DNA from 3 places in the Bacillus sp. AK031 genome. Region 1 is predicted to be linked to each of the others. Evidence: riboswitches for the same ligand, from Rfam matches in the RefSeq annotation. Region 1 holds a riboswitch; each other region holds the start of a gene.
What was found. Region 1 has a riboswitch for S-adenosylmethionine ahead of metK (methionine adenosyltransferase). Riboswitches for the same ligand answer to the same signal wherever they lie in the genome.
Positions count from the first base shown of each region.

Region 2: another riboswitch for S-adenosylmethionine. It lies ahead of M1E09_RS02315 (O-acetylhomoserine aminocarboxypropyltransferase/cysteine synthase family protein); the one in region 1 lies ahead of metK (methionine adenosyltransferase).
Region 3: another riboswitch for S-adenosylmethionine. It lies ahead of M1E09_RS00645 (methionine ABC transporter ATP-binding protein); the one in region 1 lies ahead of metK (methionine adenosyltransferase).

Region 1 covers NZ_CP096424.1:875,539-885,551, forward strand. Annotated here, with positions in the region: gene M1E09_RS04425 (DUF2584 domain-containing protein) at 1-67, shown strand, start outside; gene pckA (phosphoenolpyruvate carboxykinase (ATP)) at 173-1,762, opposite strand; gene M1E09_RS04435 (hypothetical protein) at 2,150-2,353, shown strand; SAM riboswitch class I at 2,526-2,777, shown strand; gene metK (methionine adenosyltransferase) at 2,984-4,183, shown strand; gene M1E09_RS04445 (gamma carbonic anhydrase) at 4,524-5,042, opposite strand; gene M1E09_RS04450 (alpha/beta hydrolase) at 5,152-5,961, shown strand; gene M1E09_RS04455 (tetraprenyl-beta-curcumene synthase family protein) at 5,996-7,069, shown strand; gene M1E09_RS04460 (immune inhibitor A domain-containing protein) at 7,391-9,790, shown strand; gene M1E09_RS04465 (LLM class flavin-dependent oxidoreductase) at 9,910-10,013, shown strand, end outside.
Region 2 covers NZ_CP096424.1:501,308-511,320, reverse strand. Annotated here, with positions in the region: gene metX (homoserine O-acetyltransferase MetX) at 1-947, opposite strand, end outside; gene M1E09_RS02315 (O-acetylhomoserine aminocarboxypropyltransferase/cysteine synthase family protein) at 951-2,249, opposite strand; SAM riboswitch class I at 2,366-2,480, opposite strand; gene M1E09_RS02310 (trans-sulfuration enzyme family protein) at 2,571-3,701, opposite strand; gene M1E09_RS02305 (redoxin domain-containing protein) at 3,919-4,503, opposite strand; gene M1E09_RS02300 (hypothetical protein) at 4,496-5,083, opposite strand; gene M1E09_RS02295 (spore germination protein) at 5,258-6,790, shown strand; gene M1E09_RS02290 (GerAB/ArcD/ProY family transporter) at 6,787-7,884, shown strand; gene M1E09_RS02285 (Ger(x)C family spore germination protein) at 7,881-9,107, shown strand; gene M1E09_RS02280 (hypothetical protein) at 9,122-9,292, shown strand; gene M1E09_RS02275 (murein hydrolase activator EnvC family protein) at 9,321-10,013, opposite strand, start outside.
Region 3 covers NZ_CP096424.1:127,729-137,741, forward strand. Annotated here, with positions in the region: gene M1E09_RS00605 (glycine C-acetyltransferase) at 1-1,061, shown strand, start outside; gene M1E09_RS00610 (L-threonine 3-dehydrogenase) at 1,156-2,094, shown strand; gene M1E09_RS00615 (YjiH family protein) at 2,430-3,806, opposite strand; gene sda (sporulation histidine kinase inhibitor Sda) at 4,130-4,264, shown strand; gene M1E09_RS00625 (Cof-type HAD-IIB family hydrolase) at 4,685-5,560, shown strand; gene M1E09_RS00630 (PQQ-dependent sugar dehydrogenase) at 5,669-6,751, shown strand; gene M1E09_RS00635 (SRPBCC family protein) at 6,819-7,244, opposite strand; gene M1E09_RS00640 (MerR family transcriptional regulator) at 7,241-7,585, opposite strand; SAM riboswitch class I at 7,924-8,027, shown strand; SAM riboswitch class I at 8,172-8,277, shown strand; gene M1E09_RS00645 (methionine ABC transporter ATP-binding protein) at 8,363-9,394, shown strand; gene M1E09_RS00650 (methionine ABC transporter permease) at 9,384-10,013, shown strand, end outside.

The DNA of each region.
Region 1 (10,013 bases):
GCTTCAGTGGGAAAATGGCCAAACGATCATTACTTATCAATTAACATCCTTGAACAGCACAAATTGATAAAAGGCTGATTCAAAGAGATTGTTGAGCGGGCGAAAAATAACTAAATTATCAGGACATAAAAAAGAGGCAGGCTCAAAATTGGGAGCATGCCTCTTTTTCATATTATGCGTTAAGTGGACCGCCTTTAGATTGAATTTCTTCTGGAACGTTATTGAACTTCGTGAAGTTTTTCTTGAACTTGCCTGCAAGCTCTTTCGCTTTTTCCACATAAGCTTCTTCATCCGTCCATGTTTTACGCGGTTGCAGTACTTCATCAGGTACACCTGGTACATGAATTGGAATTTGAAGGCCGAAAATGTCGTCAGTCGCTGTTTCAACATTAGCCAGTTCACCTTCAAGTGCAGCTTGAACCATAGCGCGTGTATAAGAAAGCTTCATTCTGCTGCCGACACCATACTCTCCGCCAGTCCAGCCAGTGTTCACAAGGTATACTTGAGCATTGTGCTCATCGATTTTCTTACCTAGCATCTCTGCATATACTGTTGCAGGAAGCGGCAGGAATGGAGAACCGAAGCATGTTGAGAACGTTGCCTGTGGAGAAGTGATTCCTCTCTCAGTGCCAGCCAGTTTAGAAGTATAACCACTTAAGAAATGATACATTGCTTGTTCCTTTGTCAGTTTGCTGATTGGAGGCAATACGCCGAAGGCATCAGCAGTAAGGAAGATGATTGTGTTAGGGTGACCGGCAACACTTGGATCAACAATGTTATCGATTGCTTGAAGCGGGTATGCTGCACGTGTGTTTTCTGTCAGTGTGTTATCTTCGTAATCCGGAATGCGGGTGTTTTCATCGACAACCACATTTTCAAGCACAGAACCAAAACGGATCGCATCAAAGATTTGGGGTTCTTTTTCACGAGTAAGGTCGATAGTCTTTGCGTAGCATCCGCCCTCTATATTAAATACCCCATTTGGAGACCAGCCGTGCTCATCATCACCAATCAAGCGGCGGTTAGGGTCAGCAGATAGAGTTGTTTTACCTGTTCCGGAAAGTCCGAAGAACAATGCTACGTCACCTTCCTGGCCTACGTTAGCCGAACAGTGCATGGAAAGGATATCATTTTCAGGTAGCATAAAGTTCATCACAGAGAAGATTGATTTCTTCATTTCGCCCGCGTACTCTGTACCGCCGATCAGTACGGTTCTTTTTTCAAAAGAAACAATGATGAATGTTTCAGAGTTTGTGCCGTCAACAGCTGGATCCGCTTTGAAAGTTGGAGCTGAAATGACTGTAAATTCAGCTTTGTGGCCTTTTATCTCATCTGCACTTGGACGGATGAAAAGCTGGTGGGCAAACAGATTGTGCCAAGCATATTCATTCACTACACGGATTGGCATGCGGTGCTTTGGATCAGCGCCGGCGAATCCTTTGAATTCAAAAATTTCTTCTTTATCTTGTAAGTAATCAATGACTTTATTATAAAGATTATCAAATTTATCTGAAGAAATAGGCTGGTTTACAGAACCCCAAGAAATTTTATCTTTTGTTGAAGGTTCTTCTACAATGAATTTATCCTGTGGAGAACGGCCTGTATATTTTCCTGTCTCTGCACGGACTGCCCCTGAAGCCGTAAGAATTCCTTCATTGCGGTTCAGAACTTTTTCAACTAATTGAGGTACAGATAATTGTACTTTTGTATTTTTTCCGTTAAGTAATTCATTTAGTTTATTAGACAGGCTAATTGAAGTCATTTTTTTATAACCTTCCTTTGTTCTGTATTTAATGCTCTGCCTCAAAGGCTGAAGCTTCTCCCATAAAGCTTCAGCCTTCAAAAAAGAGCCTTATTTAATTACCCCTTTGCTTTCTCAAGAATTAGTATAACACAATAAAACCATTAGTCTATACTATTTAATTATTTTTACTCGATGTTTTTAAATTGTCACAATTTTAAAGGTGAAATACAAGAATTTTTTGAGAGCGCTGACATAATTGCTGTATTAATGATTTAGTCATAAATGGTGGTGAGTAAACATTTATTTCTGAAAAACCCCGGAATAATATATATTAAGTTATGCTATTACGATTTTATCGAATTGTGAACGTTTGTAAAGAAGTTTCTCTTATATAGGAAGGTTTAATTGAATAACGTGGTTTTCAGGGGTTATAAAAATGGTTGGTTTGTACGTGATGAAAAGCTTGTTTCTCTGTTACAGAATACTTTGCAGTGGGCCTTTCTCCTTGTGGCTGTAGGGAAAGTTACGATGGTGAGTGGAAAATTAAGTGTTCTTAGAACGGTTGTAGAGACAGTTAGAGAAGAGTATGCGAAATTAAATGTTCTTTAATCTGCCCAGAGACACTTAGAAAGGAAATTACTAAATCAAGTGTCTTTAAAATGGTGTATAAGAACCAGCAGAAGCAAGTAGATTTGTGCAGCTGAAATAAGTTGCACAATAAGGAAATAAAACTGTTGACACGTTTTGACAAAGTAAGTTAATATTGACCCTTGAACGGATACTCTTATTCCGAGCTGGTGGAGGGACAGCCCCAATGAAACCCAGCAACCTGCTTGAAAAATATACTTGTCAGAAGTATTCAAAAGGATTGGTCCAAACAAGGAGATAACCTCTTTGTCTGTTTGTTTGAACCAAAATCATTCTTAATGATTTAAGCTGTATTGCTTATCCTGATGACACAGTAATCTGATATAAGGTCATTTTTTAAGCAAAGGTGCTAATCTGATGCAAGGTTCTCCTTGATCAATAAGAGTGAAAGGCGCGGCTTTAAATCATAACCTTTCCTCTTTAATAGACGGGAAGGTTTTTTTTATTGAGAATTTCTGCCCCTGCAGATGAAGTCTTTTGATAAAAACACCATGTTTACTTCATACTACTAAGGGAATGAGTACCGTGATTAACTACCTGAGAACAGGCCATTCTGTTCAGCCAATTATTTTTCTTAAGGGAGGAACACCGATGTCAAAAAAACGTCGTCTGTTTACATCTGAGTCCGTAACGGAAGGACATCCAGATAAAATTTGTGACCAAATTTCCGATTCAATCCTAGATGCAATTCTAACTAATGACCCGAACGCACGTGTAGCATGTGAAACGTCTGTTACAACTGGTCTTGTTTTGGTTGCTGGAGAAATTACAACTAGTACTTACGTAGATATTCCGAAAATTGTACGTGAAACAATCAGAGGAATCGGCTATACTCGTGCGAAATACGGTTTCGATGCTGAAACATGTGCTGTCTTGACTTCCATCGATGAGCAGTCTGCTGATATTGCAATGGGTGTGGACCAGGCGCTTGAAGCACGTGAAGGACAAATGAGCGACGAAGAAATCGAAGCAATCGGAGCTGGTGACCAAGGTCTGATGTTCGGTTTCGCTTGTAATGAAACGAAGGAGCTTATGCCTCTTCCAATCTCATTAGCTCATAAAATTTCCCGCCGCTTGACTGAAGTGCGTAAAGACGATGTGCTTCCATATCTTCGTCCTGATGGTAAAACTCAGGTAACGGTTGAGTATGATGAAAATGACAAACCTGTCCGCATTGATACAATCGTTATCTCTACACAGCATCATCCGGAGGTTTCTTTAGAGCGTATCCAAAGAAACCTGAAAGAATATGTCATTGATCCGGTTGTACCGAAAGAGCTTATTGATGAAGATACAAAGTACTTCATCAACCCTACTGGACGCTTCGTTATCGGCGGACCTCAAGGGGATGCCGGTTTGACTGGCCGTAAAATCATCGTTGATACTTATGGCGGTTATGCTCGTCACGGCGGCGGTGCATTCTCAGGAAAGGATGCGACGAAAGTTGACCGTTCCGCTGCTTATGCTGCACGTTATGTTGCCAAAAACCTTGTCGCTGCAGGATTGGCTGATAAATGTGAAGTTCAGCTTGCCTATGCAATCGGTGTAGCACAGCCGGTATCAATCTCTATCGACACATTCGGAACAAGCGATGTTTCTGAAGATGTTCTGATCGACGTTGTCCGCAACAACTTCGACCTTCGTCCTGCAGGCATCATCAAGATGCTTGATCTTCGCCGTCCGATTTACAAACAGACAGCTGCTTACGGCCACTTTGGCAGAAGCGACCTTGATCTTCCATGGGAGCGCACTGACAAAGCTGCGGCCCTTAAAGAGCAGGCAAAAGCGTAATAGAATAATGACTGTTAAAGCCCGGAGTATATTGCTTCGGGTTTTATTGTATGTGAAACCAGGATTACTTCGGCTGGTCAAGCACAGTTAAAAGGAAAATTTAACATTTTCGGTGTCATGAAGAGGGGTGGGACCGTGGAATTGGAAAAAACAAAAATTGGCGTTATCATTAGGCTGCTATGGCATCACGGAATCGGAAAAATCAAAAACCGGCGATGTCAAAAGCTCCAAAACTAAAAACCCTCTCCATCAAAAAGGAGAGGGCTGCTACTGCAAATGATTACTTTCCCGATGAAAGAATAACTCCCATGGATAATGGGTAAAAAAACAGTAAAATCTATTACTTAAGAGGTTTCAATGATTTGTAGTACTGTCCTTTTTCGGCGTACTCCCTTGAGATCCGCTTCATTTCGCTGATATCGTGATCATTCAATTCCCTGATGACCTTGGCCGGCCTTCCGAAGGCCATGCTGTTCGGCGGGATGACCGTTCCAGGGGTGACAAGGCTTCCGGCACCAATAAAAGCCCCTTCACCTATTTCGGCATTATCGAGTATGGTTGACCCCATGCCAATCAGTGCCTTTTTCCTGATTTTACAACTATGTAAGATGACACTGTGACCGATGGTGACTTCGTCTTCCAAGATCAATGGATTGTCAGGGCTTTGATGGAGAACAGAATTATCCTGAATGTTGACCTTGTTCCCAATGATGGTAGGTGCGACATCGCCGCGGATGACGCTGTTAAACCATACTGAGGATTCTTCGCCTATCTCGACATCACCTGTAACTGTTACATAATCAGCAATATAGGCGCTTTCGGCTATCTTTGGCTTTTTGCCATTATATTCATAAATCATTGTACTACTCCTTTCAAAGGACAGTTATAATTAGTCTTAATAATTTGAGTGTATCATTATTGAAAGTAACTATCATTATTTTAGAATGAAGATTTAAGGAGGAATTGCCATGTGGAAATGGGAAACGGATCAGGAGGCTAAGGCGGTTATCGTCATTATACACGGTGCTATGGAGCATCATGGCCGTTACGGGTGGCTCATTGAAATGTGGCGGACATCCGGGTATCATGTCATCATGGGAGATCTGCCGGGGCAAGGCATGACATCAAGGGCTCAAAGAGGACATGTTGATGCCTTTGACGAATACATTGTCGAGGTGAAGGACTGGATTCAGGCTGCCTATCAATTTGACTTGCCTGTATTCTTGATCGGCCACAGTATGGGCGGGCTGGTTGCAGCAAGGCTTATGCAGGAATCCCATATCAACCTTGCAGGCCTGATACTTTCATCTCCATGCCTGGGCCTTGTGGATTCACCGCCAAAACCGCTTCAATTCATTTCCCATATTTTAAACAAAGTGGCGCCGCAAGTGAGATTTTCATCAGGATTGACTGTTGACCTTGCGACTCGAAACCAGGATGTAAGGGAAATAGACAGCAATGATTCATTGTATGTCACCAAAGTGTCTGTGCGCTGGTACAGGGAACTCGACAAGGCAATGAAGCTGGTTTTTGCCAACATGGATAAAATGCCGGATGTTCCTTTGTTGGTCATGCAGGGCGGAGATGATAAGATTGTAGATAAGTCACTCGTGAAAAAATGGTTCAATGAGCTCTCCCTATCTGAAATGCATTATAAAGAATGGTCGAAGTGCTATCATGAAATATTTAATGAACCTGAACGGGACGATGTATTCGAATATGCCAAAACCTTTGTAGAGTCAAGATTGAAAACGATCGGTTATGTAGTCAAAGAATAGCTTTTTCAAAACCTAATTGAGCGAGGTGAAGTATATGTCCATTCCCACTCATCCTTTTTCATTGATGAGTCAGGTTTATCGAAAGGTATTCCCTGTGGTCCACAGCGAACTTGAAGGGTGGTCAAGCAAGGCTGAAGCTATTCCGAATGATGAACTGAAAACCCAGGCCCTTGCAAGTATCCTCCATAAAACGTTCCATTGTGAAGGGGGATCGATCCTGGCCCTGCTTGCTCAATGGAAAAGGGAAAGTGCAATCAGATTCATAGTCGCGTATCAGACAATCAGTGACTACCTGGATAACTTATGTGACAGAAGCACTTCTCTGGATCCAGAGGATTTTTCAGCTCTCCATGAATCAATGAAAGACGCTCTTACAGTAGGTGCTCCACTGCGCCAGTATTACAGACACAGAGAAGATCAGGATGACGGTGGTTATCTGAATGAGCTGGTGCTGACATGTCAATCCGTGCTGTCAGATGTTCCGGGTTATCCTGTCATAAAACCTTATTTACATGAACTCTGTGATTATTACTGTGACTTGCAAATACATAAACATGTTAAAAAAGAAGAGCGAACCGACCGGTTAAAAAGCTGGTTCGAGCAGTATAAGGATACACTGCCAGAAATGGATTGGTATGAATTTTCTGCCTGTTCCGGCTCAACTCTGGGGATTTTTTGCCTTGTGTCCTATGGGCTGCGTGAGGATTTTGAAAGCTTTCAGGCTGACTCTATCCGAAACGGATACTTTCCATATATTCAAGGTTTACATATTCTGCTTGACTATTTTATCGATCAGGAAGAAGATATTGAAGGCGGAGACCTCAACTTCTGTTTCTACTATGAAAGCGAAGAAGAAATGAAAGGGAGGCTTCTTCATTTCCTCAAAAAGGCTGATGAGAATACAAGCCAGCTTCCCCATGCAGGTTTCCATCGTCTAATAAATAAGGGGTTGATAGGAGTCTATCTTTCAGACGAGAAAGCTTGGAGACAGCAAAATGTTTTCAGCTTTTCAAAAGAGTTCCTTAATGCATCAGGCTGGATAACCAAATTTTTTTATTATAATGGAAAAATATACCGGAAGCTGCAGGGCTGGAAGAAAAGCTCCTGAATGATGAAGATGACCATGAAAAATGGTCATCTTTTTTTTTCGTGAATTTGGGGTAATGAGTCAATCTGAACCATTTCCAGGACTTGGATTGGTTCAATTTTACATCCTTGCAGGACAAATGACCTTAATTCAATCCCGGGTAATAAAACAAATAAATTCCTAATTATGTAATAGAGTGTATCTTTCATCCTAAATAGGGGTTTTTATTATAGTGCTATAGATTCTTTTTATTCAGAATTGCTGTATTTTTCAGAAAAATACGGTATATTTACAATTGTTAAAAAGTTATCACATTCAATTTACATAAAGGAGGAATCACGTGTGAAATCACGTAAAGTTTTATCTTTAGCGATGACGGCTGCAATGAGTATTGGCGCATTTGCCGTTCCCGCATCTGCAGCAAGTGTCGCACCTGAAAATGTTTTGGCCAATCCGGGTAAAGCTGTAGAACATCATCATGGTGGTCCATTCGACCTCGGAATTGCCAATGATGACCGCTTAATTGAAATGCTTCAAAAGGAAGGCAAAATCGACAAGAATGCCACAGCTGCCGAAGCCCAGAAGGCGTTAAATAAGTTCTTGGCGAAGAAAGCTGAATCGGCTGAAAAAGAAGCCGGAGAACTTCATGGCGATGAAAAAGAAGTGAAAGCAAAGCTTCAACAAGAAATGAAAAACAATAGTTTGACAAACGGAAAAGGAAACAAGCTTGGACAAGCTAAGAAAAATGCTCCATCATCAGTGGAGAAAGAAGCATACGATGGAGAAATGCGTACTGATAAAGTATTGGTCCTTCTTGTTGATTATCCGGACAAGCCTCATAATTCCATGACTGCAGATGAAACGGACATGTATTATGAAGGTGAAGATGCCTACTCCCGTGAGCATTATCAAGACATGCTATTCGGAGAAGGCGGCTGGGTCGGCCCTGACGGTGAAACATATGTATCGATGAAACAATATTATGAGAAGCAGTCAGGTGGAAGCTACTCTGTTGAAGGTGAAGTTGCTGGATGGTATACAGCTAGCAAGCCTGCTGCAGCATACGGGGGCAACGATCCTCAACCAGACGGCAGCGATGTAAATGCACGAGGGCTTGTTAAGGAAGCATTAGAAGCAGCAGCTGCGGATCCATCAGTAAACATCGCAGACTATGATCAATGGGACCGATATGATTTGGACGGTGATGGGGACTACCTTGAAGCCGATGGACTTGTCGATCACTTGATGGTCATCCACTCCGGTGTCGGTGAAGAAGCTGGCGGAGGTTCTCTTGGATCTGATGCAATTTGGTCACACCGATGGAATCTTGGTGGAGTAACACCAATCTCCAACACGGAAGCAACTGTCGGTTATTGGGGCGGTTCTATGGCAGCTTATGATTACACAATCGAGCCGGAAGATGGAGCGGTTGGAGTTATGGCGCACGAATTCGGACATGATTTAGGTCTTCCTGATGAATACGATACTCAATATACAGGGCAAGGCGAGCCGGTCAGCTACTGGTCCATCATGTCGAGCGGAAGCTGGGCCGGTGACATTCCTGGAACAATGCCGACAGGATTCAGTCCTTATATGAAAGAAATGCTGCAGGCTTCTGCGGTAGTTGATAATAAAGGAACTGAAGGAAACTGGTTGACTGGTTCTGAAGTGAACCTAGAGGATATTGATGGAAATGGACTTGAGTTCCTTCTTGATGAAGCAGCTACAAAAGGAACAAATAATGATGTGGTAAAAGTAAAACTTCCACAAAAAGAAACACTGATCATTACTCCTGCAAGCGGAGAAAATGCTTACTTCTCTGGAAGTTCGGATGACTTGCATAATGTACTTTCTACTACTGTAGATTTAACAAATGCCACAAGTGCAGAGTTCAATTTCAAAGCTTGGTATGATATTGAAACAGATTGGGATTATGCATATGTAACAGTGAATGGCGAGCCGGTAGAGAGTGGAATCACGACAAATACTGATCCGAATGGATCCAACCTTGGGAATGGAATCACTGGCTCATCTGACGGATGGATTGACGCTTCATTCGACCTTTCCGCTTATGCTGGACAAGAGGTAGAAGTGGCAATCGAGTATGTGACGGATGCAGCGGTTTCAAATCCTGGCCTGTATGCAGATGATTTATCCATCGTTGTAGACGGTGAAGAAGTATTGTTTGATGATGCAGAAGGTGATGCACTTGTATCACTGGACGGCTTCACTAAGAATGACGGTATCAAACGCTCTGACCATTACTACCTGTTAGAGTGGAGAAGCCACAACGACGTTGATGAAGGTCTTAAAAACATCCGCCGCGGTGACAGCTTAATGACATTCGATGATGGACTTGTCGTATGGTATGTTGATAAGCAGTACAGTGAAAACTGGACTGGAATTCACCCGGGTGATGGTTTCGTAGGTGTTGTCGATGCTGACCAGCATACAAACTATTGGAGCGACGGGTCTGTAGGATCATCTCGCTACCAGGTTCACGATGCGGCATTCAGCCTTGATAAATCTGAGAAAATGTTTTTGGATTACACGAACTTGCTTGGAATCACTATGAAAGATAATTACACAAAGCGTACTCCATTATTCAGCGACAGTGCTGACTACAGCAACCCGGGTCTTGTTGATGCAGGACGTAACGTACCTAATTACGGATTGAACTTCCGTGTAGTAGGCCAGAGTGAAGATGGAACTGTAGGTAAAGTATTGCTTTACAAAAAATAATGAGTGACTGTTAGAGGGTGGGGGCCATTGGCTCTCACCCTTTAAGCATGTTAATGGACATTTCTTTTTATAAAAATGATAATAATAGACACAAGTGAGAGAAGGAGTTGTTAAAAGGAATGTCTTTAAAATTAAGTGTACTGGACCAGTCACCGATTGCAGAAGGAATGAGTCCTGAGGCAGCTCTTAAGAATACAGTAAAACTTGCTCAGTACGCGGAACA
Region 2 (10,013 bases), 370 kb from region 1:
ACAGATCTCGGAACCAGGTCTGCCAGTTCTTTGATGAGTGAAGGCGGGTAAATTAGATCTCTAGTAAAACCGAGAGAGATAAGCTCCCGTTGAAATTGTGAAGCCGCCTCCCTCCAACCGCCCCGGTCCCTTCCGATGTCATGGCTGTTCATGGTTTGGAGCAAATACAAATAACTGTTGGGATCAAACCGCTTTGCCAGTTTTTCACCCTGATAGGCAAGATAGGATTCCACCTGGAACACCTTTTCAGAGGCTTCAGCCCGCTGGAATCTTTCATTAAAAAGTTCAGGAGACCGGTACGTGACCATTCCGGCCATCCTTGCCACCCGCAGGCCCGCTACATCTGCTGCATCTTCATAATGGCCATCCTTCCAGTTGGGGTCAGAAGTGATGGCTGATTTACCGATTGCATTAAAAGCAATTCCGTAATCAGAAAAATACGGCGTGCTTGCCAGCATGAACACTGTTTTAACGAAGGCAGGATAAAGCAGGCCCCATTCCAGAGCCTGCATCCCTCCCAGCGAACCTCCAATCACGGCATGGAGTGAGGATATCCCAAGTGTTTGGAGTGCTTTATACTGAGAATGCACAATATCACGGACGGTCACCTGCGGGAAAGCCATCCTGTAAGGCTGTCCTGTGTCCGGATCTTTAGACAGTGGTCCTGTCGACCCGTCACACCCACCCAGAACGTTAAACGTCACCACCAGGTATTCTTCCGTATCGATATATGCCCCGGGACCGATCAGCCCTCTCCACCAGCCAGGCTGACCATCCGTCCCCACACTAAGGTGGCTGCCCGTCAAGGCATGGCAGACAAGAATGACAGGTCCTTCTTGATTGCCGCAAATCTCATAGCTGAGTCCAGCATCCATGAGGAGTCTGCCGCTTTCAAGTATGAGATTACCTACCGAAACATTCCCTGTTTCATAGATTGCTTTTTTCATAAATCAGACTGAAGCTGCCGCTGCCGTCGCTTTTTGGATTGCCTGGTCAAGGTCTGCCGTTAAATCTTTTACCGACTCCAACCCGATCGACAGCCTAATGAGCGCTTCGGTTACACCCGTCGTTTTCAGGTCTTCACTGTTCAGCTGCTGGTGGGTGGTTGATGCCGGGTGGATGATCAGTGATTTGGCATCACCGACATTGGCAACGTGGGACCATAATGTTATATTGTCTATCAACTTTCTGCCAGCCTCTCTTCCGCCCTTGATGCCAAAGTTGACGATAGAGCCATGTCCATGCTCTAAATATTTTTCCGCAAGAGTGTTGGCCGGATGGTTTGCCAGTCCAGGATAGCTGACCCAGTCAACAGATGGATGATTTTCCAGGTAACGGGCAATTTCCAGGGCGTTGCTGTTATGCTTGGGAACTCTAAGGTGTAGCGTTTCAAGCCCTTGCAGCAGCAAAAACGCATTGTGCGGGCTCAGGCAGGCACCAAAATCACGCAGGAGCTGGACGCGCAATTTTACGGCATAGGCCGCCTCGCCAACATCAACATATTGAAGCCCATTATAGCTGGCATCCGGTTCTGTAAACCCGGGAAACCTAGGGCTGTTCCAGTCAAACTGGCCGCCATCAACAATGACACCGCCGATTGCCGTACCGTGTCCGCCGATCCACTTCGTTGCCGAATGGATGACAATATCTGCTCCATATTGAATCGGCTGGCAGCCATATGGCGACGGGAAGGTATTATCGATAATCAGCGGAACACCCTTGGAATGCGCGATATCCGCAACTTTTTCAATATCCAGCACATTGAGGCTCGGATTGCCGATCGTTTCTGCAAATACCGCTTTCGTGTTTTCGGTTATCGCATGGCGGAAATTTTCCGGGTCGGTGCTGTCAACGAACTTCACCTTGATTCCGTAGCGAGGAAGAGTCACAGCAAACAGGTTGTAGGTCCCGCCATATAGTTTTGACGAGGCAACAACTTCATCGCCGGCACCCGCCAGGTTCAATATCGCCAGGGAAATCGCTGCCATTCCGGAAGACACCGCTACGGCTGCGACTCCTTTTTCAAGCAGGGCAATCCTTTTTTCAAAAACATCCACAGTCGGGTTTCCGATCCTTGTATAGATGTTACCGGCTTCACTTAATGAGAATAAATTCTGCGCATGTTCAGTGTCGTTGAATACATACGATGTGGTTTGATAAATCGGAACGGCTCGTGAACCTGTAACAGGATCAGGTTCCTGTCCTCCATGCAGCAGTAATGTTTCCGGATCGAATTGATGGTTTGTCATACTAACTTCCTCCTCTTATTTAAATAAAAAATTTGACACTGGATCGGGAAGAGGAATTTTCAACATGAAAAAGCCCTCTCCGCTAAGAAGAGGGCTTGAATAGACATCGGCTCCTCCTCTTATCTTCCAGACTTCGTGAGCCTGTAGGATGTAGCACCTTTTTCAAGCAGGTTCTGCTTGAAGGTTGCCGGGCTTCATCGGGCCTATTCCCTCCGCCGCTCTCGATAAGAGTTATCGAATTGCTTATGAAAAATTTATATGCTGTATGTGTTGGATTATAACCAACTATTTCGCCAAGGTCAATGATTTTTCAGAATATTTTTATTTTGATTTGTCCACTGCAATTTTGAAGGCCTGGATAATATCCTCTGCATCTTCAATGCCGACGGAGATGCGGACGACTTGCCCGTTCACACCGATTTTCGCCCTTGCTTCCGGGGAGAGTGCGCGGTGAGATGTACCTTGAGGATAGGATACTGTCGTCTCCACCCCTGCAAGTGTCGGAACAATTTTCACCCAGCTCAAGTTTGTGAAAAACCTGTGGATATCGTTTTGCTCTGCAAGTTCGATGGTGACGATGGCGCCATTCCCTTTTTCGGAGGCATTTTCCGGATAGTATACTGTTTTAACACCCTCATGGTTCTTCAATGCACCTGCTAACCTTTGGGCATTTTTACACTGCTGCTTCATTCTGAGGGCCAAGGTTTTGCAGCCTCTCACTGTCAGCCAGGCTTCATGCGGGCTTAGATTGCTGCCAAGGTTGACGACTTTCAGCCTTGCCTTTTCAATCAATTCTAATGAGCCTACTGTTACACCTGACGTAACATCACTATGGCCGCCGATATATTTTGTTGCGCTGTGGGCGACGATATCCACACCTTCCGTGTAAGGCGCCATAAGGTATGGGGTCGCAAATGTATTGTCGATCATGGTTTTCAGGTTATGCTTTTTCGCGATGGAGATGAGTGTGCCGATATCCTCCACCCGCAGAAAAGGATTGGTGATGCTTTCACTGTATAACAGCTTCGTTTCCGGAGTGATGCTTTTTTCGATCTCTTGAGGATCGCTGAAATCGACAAAAGTGGTTGTGATGCCGAACGACTGTAATTCTTCTTTTAACAGATGATAAGTGCCTCCATATATATCTTCTGCTGCGACGATATGGTCCCCGCTTTCAGCAACGGCGAGAATGCCTGCGAGGATTGCCGCGAGTCCCGAGGAGGCGGCAACTCCATCCGGTGCGCCTTCAAGTTCTGCGACCAGTTTGCCCAGTTCATCTGTATTCGGGTTGCCTGAGCGTGTATAAAGATAAGGCGATTTTCCTTCATAAAATCCTTCCAGCTCTTCAAGGGAAGAAAACGTGAAAGCGGAGGTTTGATAGATCGGTGTCGTTTTGCTGTTGATATCGCGTTTATGTAATGTGCTGTGTACAACTTTCGTGCCAAAATTCATGATGAACCCCTTCCTTTTAAATCCTTTTCCCTTCATTATACGACAAGAAATTGCGACTGTCAGTCTTTATCGAATTAACGCATCACCGCGCGAAGAGGGACTGTCCCTTTTAGTATGGCAACGCGTTAATGCATGAAAAGGGACTGTCCCCTATTGCGCATTAACGTATTAACGCAGCATAGGGGACAGTCCCTCTTAGTGCTTTAGAGGAGTAAAGTCAGTCCATTGATCGCACCATTTGGATCATCATTTCTTTGTTCATGGGTCCGAGGATTTTGTGCTGGATGACGCCGTTTGTGTCGATCATGTAGGAGGTGGGGATGGTTTGGGCCTGGTAGGCAGTTCCCTGTTCTCCTTCTTCATCCAAAGGGATCGGGAATGTCAGACCATACTCCTCAACAAACTCCTGGACAGCTTCCTTGCCATTATCAATTGTCGAAAGATTCACCGCCAGCATTTCGACATTTTCTCTTTCATGATACTGTTCATAGTACTCTTGCATATGCGGCATCTCCGCTTTACAAGGAGGGCACCAGGTCGCCCAGAAATTCAAAATCACTTTTTGCCCTCTGTAATCGGAAAGCGCGACCTCTTCCCCCTCCAACGTGGTCAACGTAAAATCCGGGGCGGTGTCTCCTTTATCCAGGCCTTCACTTCCGAATTCCACTTCCAGCCCTGACTCGAGTTGTTCCGCCACCTGTTCTTCCATTTCTTTTTTTGCATTTTGATTTTGAACGATATTGGCAACAAACAAGCCTATCAGAACACCGACAAGCCCGAACGCCAAAATTTTCTTACTCATGAGCGTCCCTCCCGAATCTATTTACAACCAGTACTCCAATCGTTATGACCACATATGCGAAGCTCTCCGTCGAAAACCATCCGCTCTGCAAGAAATTAACCAATAGCTGTATGCCGGTGAACACCAGCAGCCAGATTTCCTTTTTCCCCATCTTCAGAACCAGGTAAAACAGCCCCAGCCCGACAAGAAGATTTCCGGCATCCAACAGAGAAGTGTTATCCGCTAAATACCCTGCCGCTCCTTCATATACAAGAACGAATAGAATCCACGAACCAAACAGATGCTCTCGCTTTCCTTTTAAAAATATATAAATCAGGGCCATGGCTATCCCTAACCAGAAACCCTTCACCCCTCCATAATAATAAATGACGGACAGAGGCTGCCTGATAAAAGCAGAGAAATCAAACAGGATGAAGCTCAGCTTCCAGGTCAGGATGAACCAGAACACACTGTTGCCGAACCATTCATTTGCCTGTTTGCCATCATAAAGTTTTAAAAAGATGCCTGTCACTGCAAAAGCAATGACGACGGCTCCCCAGACAGAGGGAAACGTGAAAGCTCCTATGCTGTACCACTTCAAAGGTTACACCTTCCTGACTGCGTGCGATTTAAATCATTTCCCTATCATAATACCAGCAATTACCCACCCATTAGCAACACAAAGTTTGAACAAAGACAAAATCATTCTTTATAACCATTAATTACATAACCAAGTAAATCTTGTGACACTCTATATACAACAGGGGGTGAAAAGATGCTGAAATCCACACGCGAAAAAAATAAGAAGGATCAAGAGAAGGACTGCTCTGGTGTTTCTTCCTCACTTGAAGATAATACCGAAAAGGTCAAGGAAACCTTTAATTATCCCATCAATCAAGATCTATCCGTCAGGCCGCTGACGATTTCTATTTTTAACAAAAAAGCCATTTTGTTTTTCCTTAATGGCATGAGCCAGCGAGAGGTCATAGAAAAAGAACTTATTCCTAATCTTATAACACCTTACCCAAACGAAGAAGCGGAACTGGACCTGGATTTTTTCGCAAATCAAATACCGATCAAAGATATTAAAGAGGAATGCGATTACGATACAATCGTTACCAATCTCCTGATGGGGAACACAGTGCTATTTATTGAAGGCGAAGAACACGCCTATCTGTTTGGAACCACCGGATTTGAAAAAAGAGGAATTCAAAAGCCGGAGGATGAGGCTGTCCTCAAGGGGCCAAAGGAAGCATTCATCGAGTCCATTGCCGTCAATATTTCACTGATCAGGAAGCAGCTGCGCTCCTCTGAACTTATGACAGAGTATGTAACCGTCGGTGAAAAAGGACTAAGCCAGGTTGCCCTGATCTATTTAAAAGGTGTCGCCAATCCTGACCTTTTAGAAAAAGTAAAAAAGCGAATTACTGAAATGAAGTCAGATGAAGTGCAAAACCTGGGGCTTCTTGAACAGCATATCGAGGAACGGCCTTATTCACTCGTTCCGACGGTATTGTATACGGAAAGGCCGGATAGAGCAGTAAGCTTTATTAATGAAGGGCATGTCGTGCTGCTTATGGACAGTTCTCCAAGCAGCCTGATTGTGCCTGTTACTTTCTGGTCGTTCTTTCATTCATCCGAAGACTCTTACGCAAGGTGGCCTTATGGCAATTTCACGAGATTTCTTCGCTTGATAGCGATCTTTATCACCATCATGACCCCTGCAATCTATATTGCGGTCACTAATTACCATATTGAAATGCTGCCGACCGATTTGGCCTTGGCGATTTCAGCAACCAGGGAAGATGTTCCATTCCCGGCGATATTCGAGGTCGTCCTTCTCCTGTTTTCTTTCGAATTGATCCGTGAAGGCGGCGTAAGGGTTCCGAGTCCAATCGGTCCGACCATCGGGATTGTCGGTGCCTTGATTTTAGGGCAGGCAGCCGTCGAAGCCAATATCATCAGTCCAATCCTTGTTATCGTGATCGCGATTACGGGACTTGCTTCATTTGCCATCCCAAACTTGTCCTTCAGCTATATGATCAGGCTGTCGACCTATATCTTCCTTTTATTCGGAAGTTTATGGGGATTCTTCGGAATCGGCATCTGCATTACGATGTGTATCGGGTATTTAACGACACTTACTTCATTTGATGTGCCATTTCTGTCACCAATGGCGCCTCACTACCCTTCATCTAAAGATCTCATTATCCGCCCGCCGACATGGAAACAGTGGCTGCGGCCTTTGAATGTGTTCCCAGTTGAACCTAAGAAGATGAAGAAGCCGAAAGGAGAAAGCAACGAATGATCACTCCCCAAGATAGGAGACTTGGAACCCGGGAGCTGTTCGCCCTAATCACGATTACGCTTGGAATCAAGTTTACAGATATGACCGCTACCCTGCTGTACAAAGAAACAGCACAGGCTGCGTGGATGATCCCTCTTATCTCAGGCATGATCATGGTCATTCCGCTCATATGTATCCTGATTTTGCTGAAGCACTATGGAGACCGGAATATTATTGACATTACCTATAAGGTGACAGGCAAATTCTTCGGCTTCCTGATCGGAATGACCTTATTTTTAATCGCCTATTCATCGACGGTCATTGACAGCAGAAGTTACGTCGATATCATGAATACGATGTATTTCCCATCAACCAGTTCCATACACTTATATTTTGTCCTGGTCGGATCAAGCTACTACCTGGCCAACCGGGGACTGCTGGCGATCGGGAGAACAGCCTGGATTACGTTCCCATATATAAAAGTATCGTTATTTTTCATCATCATCCTCCTATGGAGCGAACTTTACTTCGGATACATGTTCCCGATTGCCGGCCATGGCCTTAAAAAAATTGCTGTCCAGGGAGCAAGTTATGCTTCTATAACAAGTGATCTGCTGTTCTTCTCGATTTTGTTTCCATTTTTTAAAAGCTACAAATCATTCAAAAAGGCGACACTCTTGGGATTGGGAGTATCGATAGTTGAACTGATGGTGTTCTTCGCGGTTTTCATTATGTATTTCGATTATCCATCGATTGAGTTCATCGCCTATCCTTTCCATGAGATTACCCGGATGGTTACCTTCGGAAGATATGTATCCCATATCGAAGCATTATTTTTTGCCTTTTGGAGTGTGGCAAGCTTAATCCGTTTCGCAGTGTACCTGTATATCTCAACAGCCTTTTTCGGATATACAGCTAAAATCAAGGAGTTTGAACCACTTATCTTACCGTTTGCCGTACTTGCCATCATGCTTGGACTGCTGCCGGAAAATGTGGCTCAAAATGTACTGCTGCTCCGAAATGACATCATTTTAATGATCACATCCGTTTTGATTTTCCTCATTCCGGTCACCCTGCTGATTGTCGCAAAACTGAGAGGTGAATTCAAGCAATGAAATACCTGGTTATGTTTTGTTTACCTATTCTTATTTTGACTGGCTGTGCAGACAAGATTGAAATTGAAGAGGAGGGGTTTGTTCTAGTCATCGGCATTGATTTACCGGAAGATGGACAAAACGGCTTGGATATTACCTATCAACTGGCAGACCCCCAGGCAGGTGCACCCGGCAGCCAACCGGGGGCAGAGGAACACAAAACAATCACCATTCGTATGCCGGACCTTATATCTGCCCGGGATATGCTTAATGTTTCAGAAACCCGGAATATCAACTTTTATCACACTAAAGCATTGGTCGTTAGTGAAGCCTTTGCCCGTTCCGACAAATTTCTTGAAAGCATCGGAACTTTAGGGCGCGATCCGCAAGCAAGAAGGGATATGATCCTCCTGGTCTCGAAGGAAAGAGCCAGTAACTACTTGAGAAACAACAAACCAGTCTTTGAAGCAAGCCCGCATAAATTCTATGACTTTATTTCCCGCAGGTGGGAAACGAATGCGTTAGTCCCTAAAGCTGACCTGCAGCAGTTTTTGCATGACATAGAAGCAGATGCCGGACTCGCTTTAGCTGTGTACACAACGGCAGAGAAAATGGATCCAGAAATCAAGGAAAATGAAGACCAATACTTGCCAGGGGAGCTGTATAAACAAGGAGGCACCCCAGTTCAACTCGTTGGGGGAGCGGCTTTCCGCGGCGGAAAGATGGTCGGCTCTTTAACAGGAGAAGAAGTCCGGGTTATGACGATTTTAACAGAGAGTCTGAAACCACAGGACATTGCCTTCACTTTCCCGGATCCCATTAAAGAAAAATTTAAGATTACAGGGAAAGCGACGAACACGAAAACAAAAGTAAAAGTGGATGTCAGCAAGCCCAAGCCTGTCATCACAGTCGATGCATGGCTTGATGTAAGGATCCTTTCAATCCCGAGTATGATCGATTATGTCGAAGACCTCGAAAAACAAGAAATGCTTGATCATTATATGGAAAAAAGATTTAAATCTCTCGCTGAGGATTTTGTAAAAAAATCGCAGGAAGAATTAAAGGCTGAAGCCTTCGATTGGCATCTGAACGCCCGGAGGAAGTTCTTAAATCTGAAGCAGTACCAAAAGTATGACTGGATGAAAACCTATCCTGATGCGAAAGTGAACATCAATATGCATGTTAAATTGGATGACTTCGGCAAGCTTCTGCGCCCCCGCAATAAAGAGATGATTACTGATTAAAAGGATGTGCTCTAATGTTTTGGCTGACTTTGATTATTTGTTCCTATTTGGCTTACTACTCTTTAAGGTACGCCAGGCTTATTTGGAAAGACCAAAACAAACTGGGTGCGGTGATGGTTGCCTTTTTGGCGGGATCACTGGCAATCATGCCGTTCCTTGATTTCTGGCTGCTGCAGGATAAATAAAAACCCGCTTTTCAGCGGGTTTTTTAAATTACATATTGATATATCTGCGCGGGTTGATCGCATTCGCTTTATTGGAAGTCCATGGTCCGGCATGAAGTTCGAAATGAAGATGCTGGCCGAAGGAGTAACCAGTGTTACCCATTGTACCGATTCTTTGGCCTTTTTCAACGTACTGGCCGCTTGATACAGCAGAGCCGGACATGTGTGCATATACCGTTGTGAATGTTTGACCATTGATGGAATGCGTCATGTAAACAACATTACCATAGCTTGAGCTGTAATGGCTCTTGATGACATAACCGTCAGCTGCAGCGACAATCGGTACATTTCCGCTTGCTGCAATATCGACGCCATAATGATAACGTGCTTTTCCGTTCAGCATATCATAGCCAAACTCGGTTGTGATATAGCCATAAGCAGGTCTTGTCCATCTGCCTTCTTCTACAGGAGCAGGATCAGGTGTTTGGGTTGCTGTAGATCCGCTGCCGCCATTATTATTTGCTGCTTGTTGAGCTGCACGGCGCTCTGCCTCTGCTTTGCGCTTCGCTTCCAGCTCTTTTTGGCGCTGGATTTCTCTTTGACGGGCCATTTCTGCCAATCTTGCCTGTTCAGCCTGGATTTCTCCGCCAATTTCTTTCTCTAGTTTTTCAAGTTCATTAGCGTGAGCGACAAGCTCCGTTTTTTCCATTTTCAGTGTTTCCTGTTCTTTCTCAAGTTCTTT
Region 3 (10,013 bases), 750 kb from region 1:
TTATCAACCTTTCGTCCAATAACTATCTTGGACTGGCGACAGATGAAAGATTAAAAGAAGAAGCGATCAAAGCGGTTAAGGAATATGGTGTCGGAGCAGGTGCTGTCCGTACAATCAACGGTACACTTGATATCCATTTGGAGCTTGAGAAGAAAATCGCCGAATTCAAAGGAACAGAAGCAGCCATTGCCTATCAGTCAGGCTTTAACTGTAACATGGCCGCAATTTCAGCTGTTATGAACAAGCATGATGCGATTCTTTCCGATGAACTGAACCATGCTTCCATCATTGACGGCTGCCGCCTTTCCCGGGCAAAAGTCATCCGCTTCAACCACTCTGATATGGAAGACCTGAGAGCAAAAGCGAAAGAAGCTGTTGAATCTGGGCAATACAATAAAGTGATGGTCATCACGGATGGGGTATTCTCCATGGACGGAGATGTGGCGAAGCTTCCGGAAATCGTCGAAATCGCTGAAGAATTCGATATCATGACCTATGTAGATGATGCGCATGGATCGGGTGTACTTGGAAAAGGATCCGGTACGGTAAAACACTTCGGCTTGTCTGACCGGGTTGACTTCCAAATCGGAACGCTTTCCAAAGCAATCGGTGTTATCGGCGGTTATGTAGCCGGTAAACAAAACCTGATCGACTGGCTGAAAGTAGCATCAAGACCATTCTTGTTCTCCACAGCCTTGACTCCGGCTGATGTAGCGGCAACGACAAAAGCGCTCGAACTTATCCTAAACAGCACAGAGCTGCAGGATAAAATGTGGGAAAACAGCAACTATCTGAAAGAAGGCTTGAAGAAGCTCGGCTTCGATATCGGGCACAGTGAAACACCGATCACACCTTGTATTATTGGTGATGAAAAAACAACACAGCAGTTCAGCAAGCGCCTGAACGAAGAAGGCGTTTATGCAAAATCAATCGTCTTCCCGACAGTGCCACGCGGAACAGGACGTGTAAGAAACATGCCGACAGCAGCACACACGAAAGAAATGCTAGACAACGCAATTGAGATCTATGAAAAAGTCGGAAAAGAAATGAATTTGATCTAAAACTGATTGATCCGGGTGGCCACTGGACTGGTTTCACCCGGTTATTACATAAGAAAATAGACAGCATGATGGCAGAAATAGGAGGTTGCAATAGATGAAAAAGATTTTAGTAACAGGTGCTCTTGGGCAAATCGGTTCTGAACTGGTAATCAAGATGCGCGGAATTTATGGCACTGACAATGTAATCGCAACGGACATTCGTGAAACAGACAGTGAAGTCGTGACAGGAGGTCCATTCGAAATCCTGGACGTAACGAACCCTGCGAAGTTTAACGAACTGGTGAAAAATCATGAAGTGGACACCATCATTCACTTGGCTGCTCTTTTATCAGCAACAGCTGAAGCGAAACCGCTGCTTGCCTGGAACCTGAATATGGGCGGCCTTGTCAATGCGCTTGAAGCAGCGCGCGAATACAACTGTAAGTTCTTCACGCCAAGCTCCATCGGTGCATTCGGACCAATTACGCCTAAGGATCGAACGCCTCAGGATACCATCCAGCGCCCGACGACTATGTATGGAGTCAACAAAGTATCTGGTGAACTGCTTTGTGACTACTACTTCACTAAATTCGGCGTCGATACGCGCGGCTTGCGTTTCCCTGGATTGATTTCCTACGCAACACCACCAGGCGGCGGAACGACTGATTATGCAGTGGATATTTACTATAAAGCGATTGAAAATGGTTCGTACACTTCCTACATCGACAAGGGCACATACATGGACATGATGTATATGCCTGACGCGTTAAATGCGATCATCGATTTAATGGAAGCAGATCCGGCAAAGCTGAAGCACAGAAATTCCTTCAACGTGACCGCGATGAGCATCGAGCCGGAAATGGTGGCGGCAGAAATCCGCAAGCATATTCCTGATTTCGAATTGAATTATGATGTTGATCCGGTAAGGCAGGGAATTGCTGAAAGCTGGCCAAACTCCATCGACGCCTCAGCTGCTTCGGAAGAGTGGGGCTTCAAGGCGGAGTATGATCTTGCGCGCATGACAGAAGATATGTTAGAAAAATTGAAAAAATAATGGTTTTTAGGAAAAGCGGGTGCTGATGCGCCTGCTTTTTTTTGGTGAAAAATTTCTATAAATTGTGAAATGCTCATAAAAATCAAATTACGCTCATAAAACGAAAATAATGCTCATAAAAGTAAAATCCCGCTCATATATCTCGAAAAATGCTCATAAAATATAGATTGGGCTCATAAATTGAAACTTCGGCTCAAAAGGGCGGATTTACAAGCTCATACGATTTTAGAAAAAAATGCATCTGGAAATATCCATATAATTACTAAACAACGTGATTTATGCTCCGAACAAAAAAACCGCAACCGATAAAGGATGCGGGTTTTTCTCTAATTCTACTAAAATACCAAATGTCCGATAATAACGATAATCGGCAGTGTAATCAACGTTCTCTCCAAAAAGATGATTGCCAGGTCTTTAAAATCAACCGGAATCTTGGATCCTAGCAGCAAGCCGCCGACTTCGGACAAGTAAATAAGCTGTGTAACGGATAAACTTGCAATGACAAAGCGTGTCAATTCACTTTCAATTCCAGAGCCGAAGATGGCAGGCAGGAACATATCTGCAAAACCAACGAGAATGCTTTTGGAAGCCTCTGCCGCTTCGGGTACTTGCAAGAGTTCAAGAATAGGAATGAACGGCATTCCGATCCATTCGAACACACGCGTATTTTCAGCAATGATCAAGGCCGTTGTACCAATCGCCATGACGATCGGCGCCACACCAAGCCACATATCGAGTACATTTTTAAAACCGTCTGTAAAGAATTTGCCGAAGCTGTTATTCCTTCCAGCCTGAACAAGAGCCTGCTCAAAGCCATAGCTGAGACGGGAATGTCCCTTTGGAATGACCTCCATCGTGTCCTTTCCTTCCTGATCCTTGTAATATGTGTCAGGCTTGCGGGAAAGCGGCGGGATACGCGGCATGATTAGAGCAGCGACAATTCCCGATAATACGACTGCACCATAGAAAGGAAGGAAGTAATCACCTAAACCGACTTCCGAAATGACGACAAGGCTGAAGGTAATGGAAACAACAGAGAATGTCGTCCCGATGATGGCCGCTTCTTTTTTCGTATAATAACCATCTTCATATTGTTTGTTTGTCAGGAGAACTCCGATTGTCCCGTCTCCCAGCCAGGATGCCAGACAGTCAATGGAAGAACGCCCGGGCAGACCGAAAAGCGGGCGCATTACTTTTGTCAGGATAGCCCCCAGCAATTCGAGCAATCCAAAGTTAAGCAGGAGCGGCAGGAACAGCCCTGCAAACAAGAACACAGAGAACAGGATGGTCAATAGTCCATCCACACTTAACAGCAAGCCGCCGGTCGCATCAGACCAGACCCATTCCGGACCAAGCTTAAACAGTGTCATCACAGCGAAGATTCCGCCCAAAAGACGGATGAATAACCATAACAGGTTGACTGCGAATAAATTATTTAAGAAAGCATTTTTTATAATAAAATCAGGCTTTAGAAACTTGGCTGCAAGAGAACCGAGAACGGTCACGATAATCAACCCAGTCATGATCGCCGGTACGAATGCACCGATGTACTCTTGCACAAATCCTGATAAGACCGCAATCGGGATGGTGATCCCATCTTCTTGCGGAATCGGGATCATAAACAGGAATATACCTAAAAGGGAAGGGAGCAGGAATAGAAGAACATTTCCCGTATTTACTTCTGATTTTGTCTTAAATTGTCCATTGTCCATGCGACATCACCTCAAAAACGTAATAAAATACATAGTAATTCATAAATATTCAACTGTCCAGACTTTCTTTTTAATAAACAAGCAACTTAGCAAGCAAGCGTTGCTGTCCCTCCTTTTCCCCTTTCTTAATAAATAGAAACAGGTCCATTCATATTCAAAATTTTACAACAATTCATCTGTTTTCGACAAGAGCCTTCCGCTTCACTTATTTGGGTTAAATTATCAAATTTGCTGAAAAAATCAAACATTTTAACGAAAAAAGGTTTAACTATAGTTCAAAAGTGGTATATAGCCAACCATGTCAGAAATAGTAGGTGAGTTTTATGGAATCGATTGTCGATCTCTCGGATGACCAGGTAATCGAAATTTATAACCGGTCAATTGAAGAAAGAGTAGTGAGAGAATTCATAGAAATGGTCAGGCAGGAATTAAACAGGCGCGGCCTGTTGTCGGCATAGAAAAAAGTAAAATGACATAACAAATGAAGGACGAAATCGCTTTTGATTTCGTCCTCTTCTGATTGATGAAGAAGGTTTGGGTTCATTTTGAATATGGATTCTTAGAATTGAAAGTAAAGTAACAGGAGTGTTATTAAAAGGGAATGAAAAGATTTCCTTTCTCTTTTATTATAGAGTAGAACTGCAAACTTAGATTAATTGGAGTCGTACACCTGGAGCGGAAATTATAGCACTATTTTCGGGGGCTTCTTTTTTCATTGAGATAAGTCTTAAGGGAATGGGGAGAATAAGTGAAAGCCTTTCTTTACAATAAATTAGCATTAAGGTGTTAAAATGCCTTTAGGCAGACAGGATGCTGTCTCATCCAGCGGATTATATTCCGTATGAAACCAACCCCGTTTAGAAAGAAGGTTATACAAAATGATTACAATCATCGCCAGTGACATGGACGGTACTTTGTTAAATGGAAAACAGGAAATAAGTGAAGCAAACAGAAAGGCCTTGCTGGACGCTCAAGCCAAAGGAGTGCAAGTGGTTGTCGCGACAGGAAGATCCTATGAAGAAGCAAGATATGTCCTGGAAGAGGCGGGAATTTCATGCCCGATTATCTGTGTAAATGGCGCAGAAGTCAGGAACGAAGAGGGAAAAGTGGTCAAGAGTGCAGCTATTCATGAAGAGAAAGCCCTTGAAGTCATGCGAATACTAAAGGACATGGGAATCTATTTTGAACTGTATACCACTCAAGGTACTTATACAGAAGATTACGAGAGAGGGATCCAGTCCATCGTCGATATTTTTAAAACAGCCAATCCGGAAACGTCGGAACAGGCCATCCGGGATGCTGCCCAGGAGCGCTTTGAAAAAGGCCATATAAAAGTAGTGGACGATTACAGTGCAGCTTTTACAAATGGCAATGCCGTCTATAAATTTTTAGTCTTTTCCTTTGATGATGAATTACTGAAAAAGGCAAAGGAAAGCCTGGAAAGATCCGGCGGGCTGGCGATCAGCGCATCCGGGAGGGAAAACCTTGAAGTGACGAGTGAAGACGCTCAAAAAGGAATCGCCTTAAAGAATCTTATTGCAGAAAAAGGGCTGGCCCCTGAAAACGCCATGGCAGTCGGAGATAACCTTAATGACCTTTCGATGATGAAGGTAGTCGGGAGACCAGTAGCCATGGGCAATGCGGCAGAAGAAATCAGGTCATTTTGCACATATAGCACAACAAGCAATGAGGAAGACGGGGTAGCCCGAGCTATTTATGAAGCACTGGAGAACAAGTCAGAAGTTGTTGATTAAACCCCTGATTAAGGGTACATAATGAATAGGGCATACACCTCCTTACATAAAAGGGAGGTGTTTTTAAGTACGGAGTAACTAAGAGTAAAAGGGAAGGAGAACTATTTGATGAAAAAGCTGACCGTGTTATTATTTGTTTTGGTTCTAATGGCATCCTGTTCAAGCCAGCCTTCTGATCCTGAGACACAAGAAACAGCAGGCAGAGGAAATCTCAATGTGGAAGTACTGGAAGAAAACCTGGACGTACCGTGGTCCATCAATAAAGTCGACGGGGATTTTTATATTTCGGAGCGTACAGGTGGAATTGTGAAAGTAACAGATGGAGAAAAGACAAGGATGAAAGTGAATCTGCAGAGACCTTTGGCGCAGGTCCCGGAAGCTGGTTTGCTTGGCTTTGTTCTGCATCCGGACTTCCCGGAAACACCCTCAGCTTTTGCCTACTATACGTATCAAAACAGTCCCGCTCCCCATAATCGCATCGTCGTTTTAAACCTCGAAGGAGAAGCATGGGAGGAAGGGGAAACACTGCTTGATAACATCCCAAGCGGACAATACCATCATGGCGGCAGACTGGAGATCGGTCCCGATGAAAAACTATATATCACGACAGGCGATGCCACGAAACAGGAAATTGCCCAGGATTTGAATTCCTTGGGAGGAAAGATTCTCAGAATGAATCTTGATGGTACAATCCCGGCAGACAATCCATTTGAAGGTTCATATGTATACAGCTTCGGCCACCGCAACCCTCAAGGTATGGCATGGAACGGAAGCGGAAGTTTGTACAGTACCGAACATGGCCCTTCCGGTTATGATGAAGTCAATTTGATCAAGGCAGGAAACAACTATGGATGGCCGCTCATAAAAGGAGATGAAAGCAGGGAAGGCTTGCAGCAGCCTGTTGTCCATTCCGGAGAGGTATCATGGGCGCCCTCAGGTGCAGATTTTTATGAAAATGACCTTTACTTTGCGGCACTTAGAGGACAGGGAGTAAAAAGACTGTCACTGGAGAATGAGCAAGTGGAGGAGGTTCTATCAGGATACGGGCGGATAAGAGACGTTTACATTGAAGGCGGCAACCTTTATTTTGTCAGCAACAATACGGATGGCAGAGGAAACCCGGCAGAAGATGATGATAAGCTATATAGGGTTTCCATTCCTGAGCTGAACAGCGGCCGTAGTGACGAGTAAGGACCCGAAGGTGAATAAATATACTGTTGCTCTAAAGGGAAAGGACACCTGTGTGTGCCCTTTTCCTTTATTTTATAGCTTCTTTTTCGACCCGGTCCATGAATTCCTGCACAACCTTGTTGTTATTTTTATCTCCCCCGAGCTTTAACATGGCCCTGCCGACAAAATTCTTGCCTTTATTGGTTCCTTCGTAAATGAAATTCGTGCTTGTTTCGTCAATTTTTTCAAGAGTGAAAGAGAGGTCGATTTCAAATGCTTTAGCAATAACGAAACCGATCCGTTTATGTTTTCGGCTCTCGACGATATAAGTTTCTGTTCTTTTGCCTTCCTGGTATTTCTGCTCATATTTAGAGCCTACTACCCCTTCTGCTTCGTATACAGGTTTATTTTCTATGACTTTCGGCATGATTCTTGGCATATTTTCTTCTGAGAATAAAGTCCAGACTTTTTCAATGTTTGCTGGGATGGCCTTTTCTTCTTTCCAATGGATCATTGGTTTTGCTCCTTTCCAGATTCAATAAATTCGTCGATTTCAGCCAGTTTTTGCTGAAGTGTTTCGATTTCCTGTTGTATATTTTTCTTTTTCAACTCCAGTAACTCCTCCAGGTTGAAAAAGGATTGGTCGTTCATGACATCCTGCATTTCCTGGATTGTCAGTCCAAAGTTTCTTAGCTTAACGAGAAGAACAGCCAGGAAATAAGACCCGTCATCATAGTATCGGTAGTTGTTCTTCGGGTTAATGTAAGCAGGCTCCAAAAGCTTGATTTCAGCATAATAGCGCAAAGTCTCTTTACTCAAGCCCGTGATTTCGGCAAATTCACTGATTTTGTACATAACTCCCCTCCGGTACTTTTATCATAAACTATGGGGTGCACCACACAGTCAAAACTTTTTTGGAATATCTCTTAGTCTAGAGTAGTATATTTCAAAAAAGCATCAACTACAGATGAAAACAGCCCCAAAATATTTCTGAATGCTTTGTTAGTTAACGGTATAATCCAGTTTAACAATTCTACAAACCGAAAATAAAATCAATCTAGTTTTAGAGAAAAAACAGGTTGATTGGAGCGGAAATCAGCAGAAAACTTTTTTCAAAAAAAGTATTGACACTTTGAAAATGGCGTTGTAAAGTGATAATCAAGTTTTACAAAAAACAGAATAATTTTCCATACTTCTTATCAAGAGAGGCAGAGGGACTGGCCCTGTGAAGCCTCGGCAGCGGACTCCATTGCGAGTACCGTGCCAAATCCAGCAAGCAATGCTTGAGAGATGAGAAGAGGACGGATTACATAATCATGCCCTCTTCGCTTTCAAGAAGAGGGTTTTTATTTTGTTGAAGCAGTTTTACAGGGAAGGGAGAGGAAGAGCGAAACGAGTATAAATATAATCCTGAGTAACCCGATTGAAAAAGTGAATATTTCTCTTATCGAGAGAGGCGGAGGGACTGGCCCATTGATGCCTCGGCAGCGGACTCATCATCGAGTACTGTGCCAAATCCAGCAAGCTATAAGCTTGGGAGATAAGAAGAGCCCTCTTTGCTGTGTGCAGAAGCCTCTTCCATTCCCCCGGAAGAGGTTTTTTATTTTGACGAAACGAGAAAGGAGCAGCAAAATGATTGAATTTCAAGGCTTAACGAAAATATACGAAAGTGGCAATCAGCCGGTCAGGGCATTGGACGGCATCGATTTAAAGATCAATGAAGGGGAGATATACGGTGTCATCGGCTTTAGCGGTGCAGGAAAAAGCTCGCTGATCCGGTGTGTCAACTGGCTCGAGAAGCCGACATCCGGGAAAGTCATCGTGGGAGGCAGGGACCTTACAGCTTTGGGTCCTAAAGAAATCAGGGAGATTAAACGGAATATCGGCATGATCTTTCAGCACTTCAATCTGCTGAATTCAAAAACGGTCTTCGCCAATGTCGCCATGCCTCTTAAACTGGCAAAGGTACCGAAAGAAGCGATTAAGGAAAGGGTATTGGAGCTGCTTGAATTTGTAGGTCTCGAGGATAAAGCCAATCAATATCCTGATCAGTTATCCGGCGGGCAGAAACAAAGGGTGGGCATTGCCAGGGCACTGGCCACCAAGCCATCGATCCTTCTATGTGATGAAGCGACATCTGCCCTTGATCCGCAGACAACCAATTCGATTCTGCAGCTGCTCAGAAAAGTGAACAAAGAATATAAGATCACGGTTCTGATCATCACGCATGAAATGACGGTCATCCGCGAGATTTGTGACAGGGTTGCCGTCATCGAAGCGGGAAAAATCATCGAGGAAGGTTCAGTGTTTGATGTGTTTTCCGCTCCCCAAACGCTGACGGCAAGAAATTTTGTCAGCACCGTCATGAATGATACGCTGCCTGATTCAATCAAAGAAATTGTCAGGAACAACGCAGGAAAACAGAAGGTCTTCAGAATCAACTTTGTCGGGGAATCGGCCGGTCAGCCTCTTCTTTCGAAAATCGCTAAGAGGTTCGATATCGATACCAATGTTCTTTTCGGTAATATCACGGAGCTGCAGGGAATCCCATTCGGCAACTTGATCGTTGAATTCATCGGCAGCGACAGTGAAATCAATCGGGCTCTTATGTACATTAACCAGGAAAAAGTCGGAATCAAGGAGGTGGAGGCCAATGCTAGTTGATCAGGAGCAAATTATTGAGGCGTTGATCGAGACACTTCAGATGGTCGCTTTCTCACTGTTGTTCTCAGCGCTCCTCGGATTGCCGCTGGGAATTCTGCTGGTAGTGACACGGAAAGGCCATCTGTTGGAAAACCTGCCCGTGTTCAATGTGTTAAATGGAATTATTAACGTGTTCCGCTCAGTACCATTCATCATCTTGATGGTGGCGATCATCCCTGTCACAAGGTTGATCGTCGGAACTTCGATTGGTACAGCAGCTGCCGTCGTGCCGCTTGTTTTCTATGCAGGACCGTATATTGCGAGGTTGATAGAAAACTCCTTGCTTGAGGTGGAGCCGGGCGTGATTGAAGCGGCAGAATCAATGGGGGCGACCCCGTGGCAGATCATCATCAAGTTCCTGATACCCGAGGCACTGAGTTCACTGGTTCTCGCTTTCACCATTGCGACAGTGGGTCTTGTAGGGGCTTCGGCGATGGCAGGTGCAGTCGGAGGCGGAGGTCTGGGGGATCTCGCGATTACATACGGCTATCAGCGTTTTGATACGACCGTCATGCTGATCACGGTCGGGATTCTGGTTCTGTTGGTGCAAGGCCTGCAAACGTCCGGGAATGTTTTATCA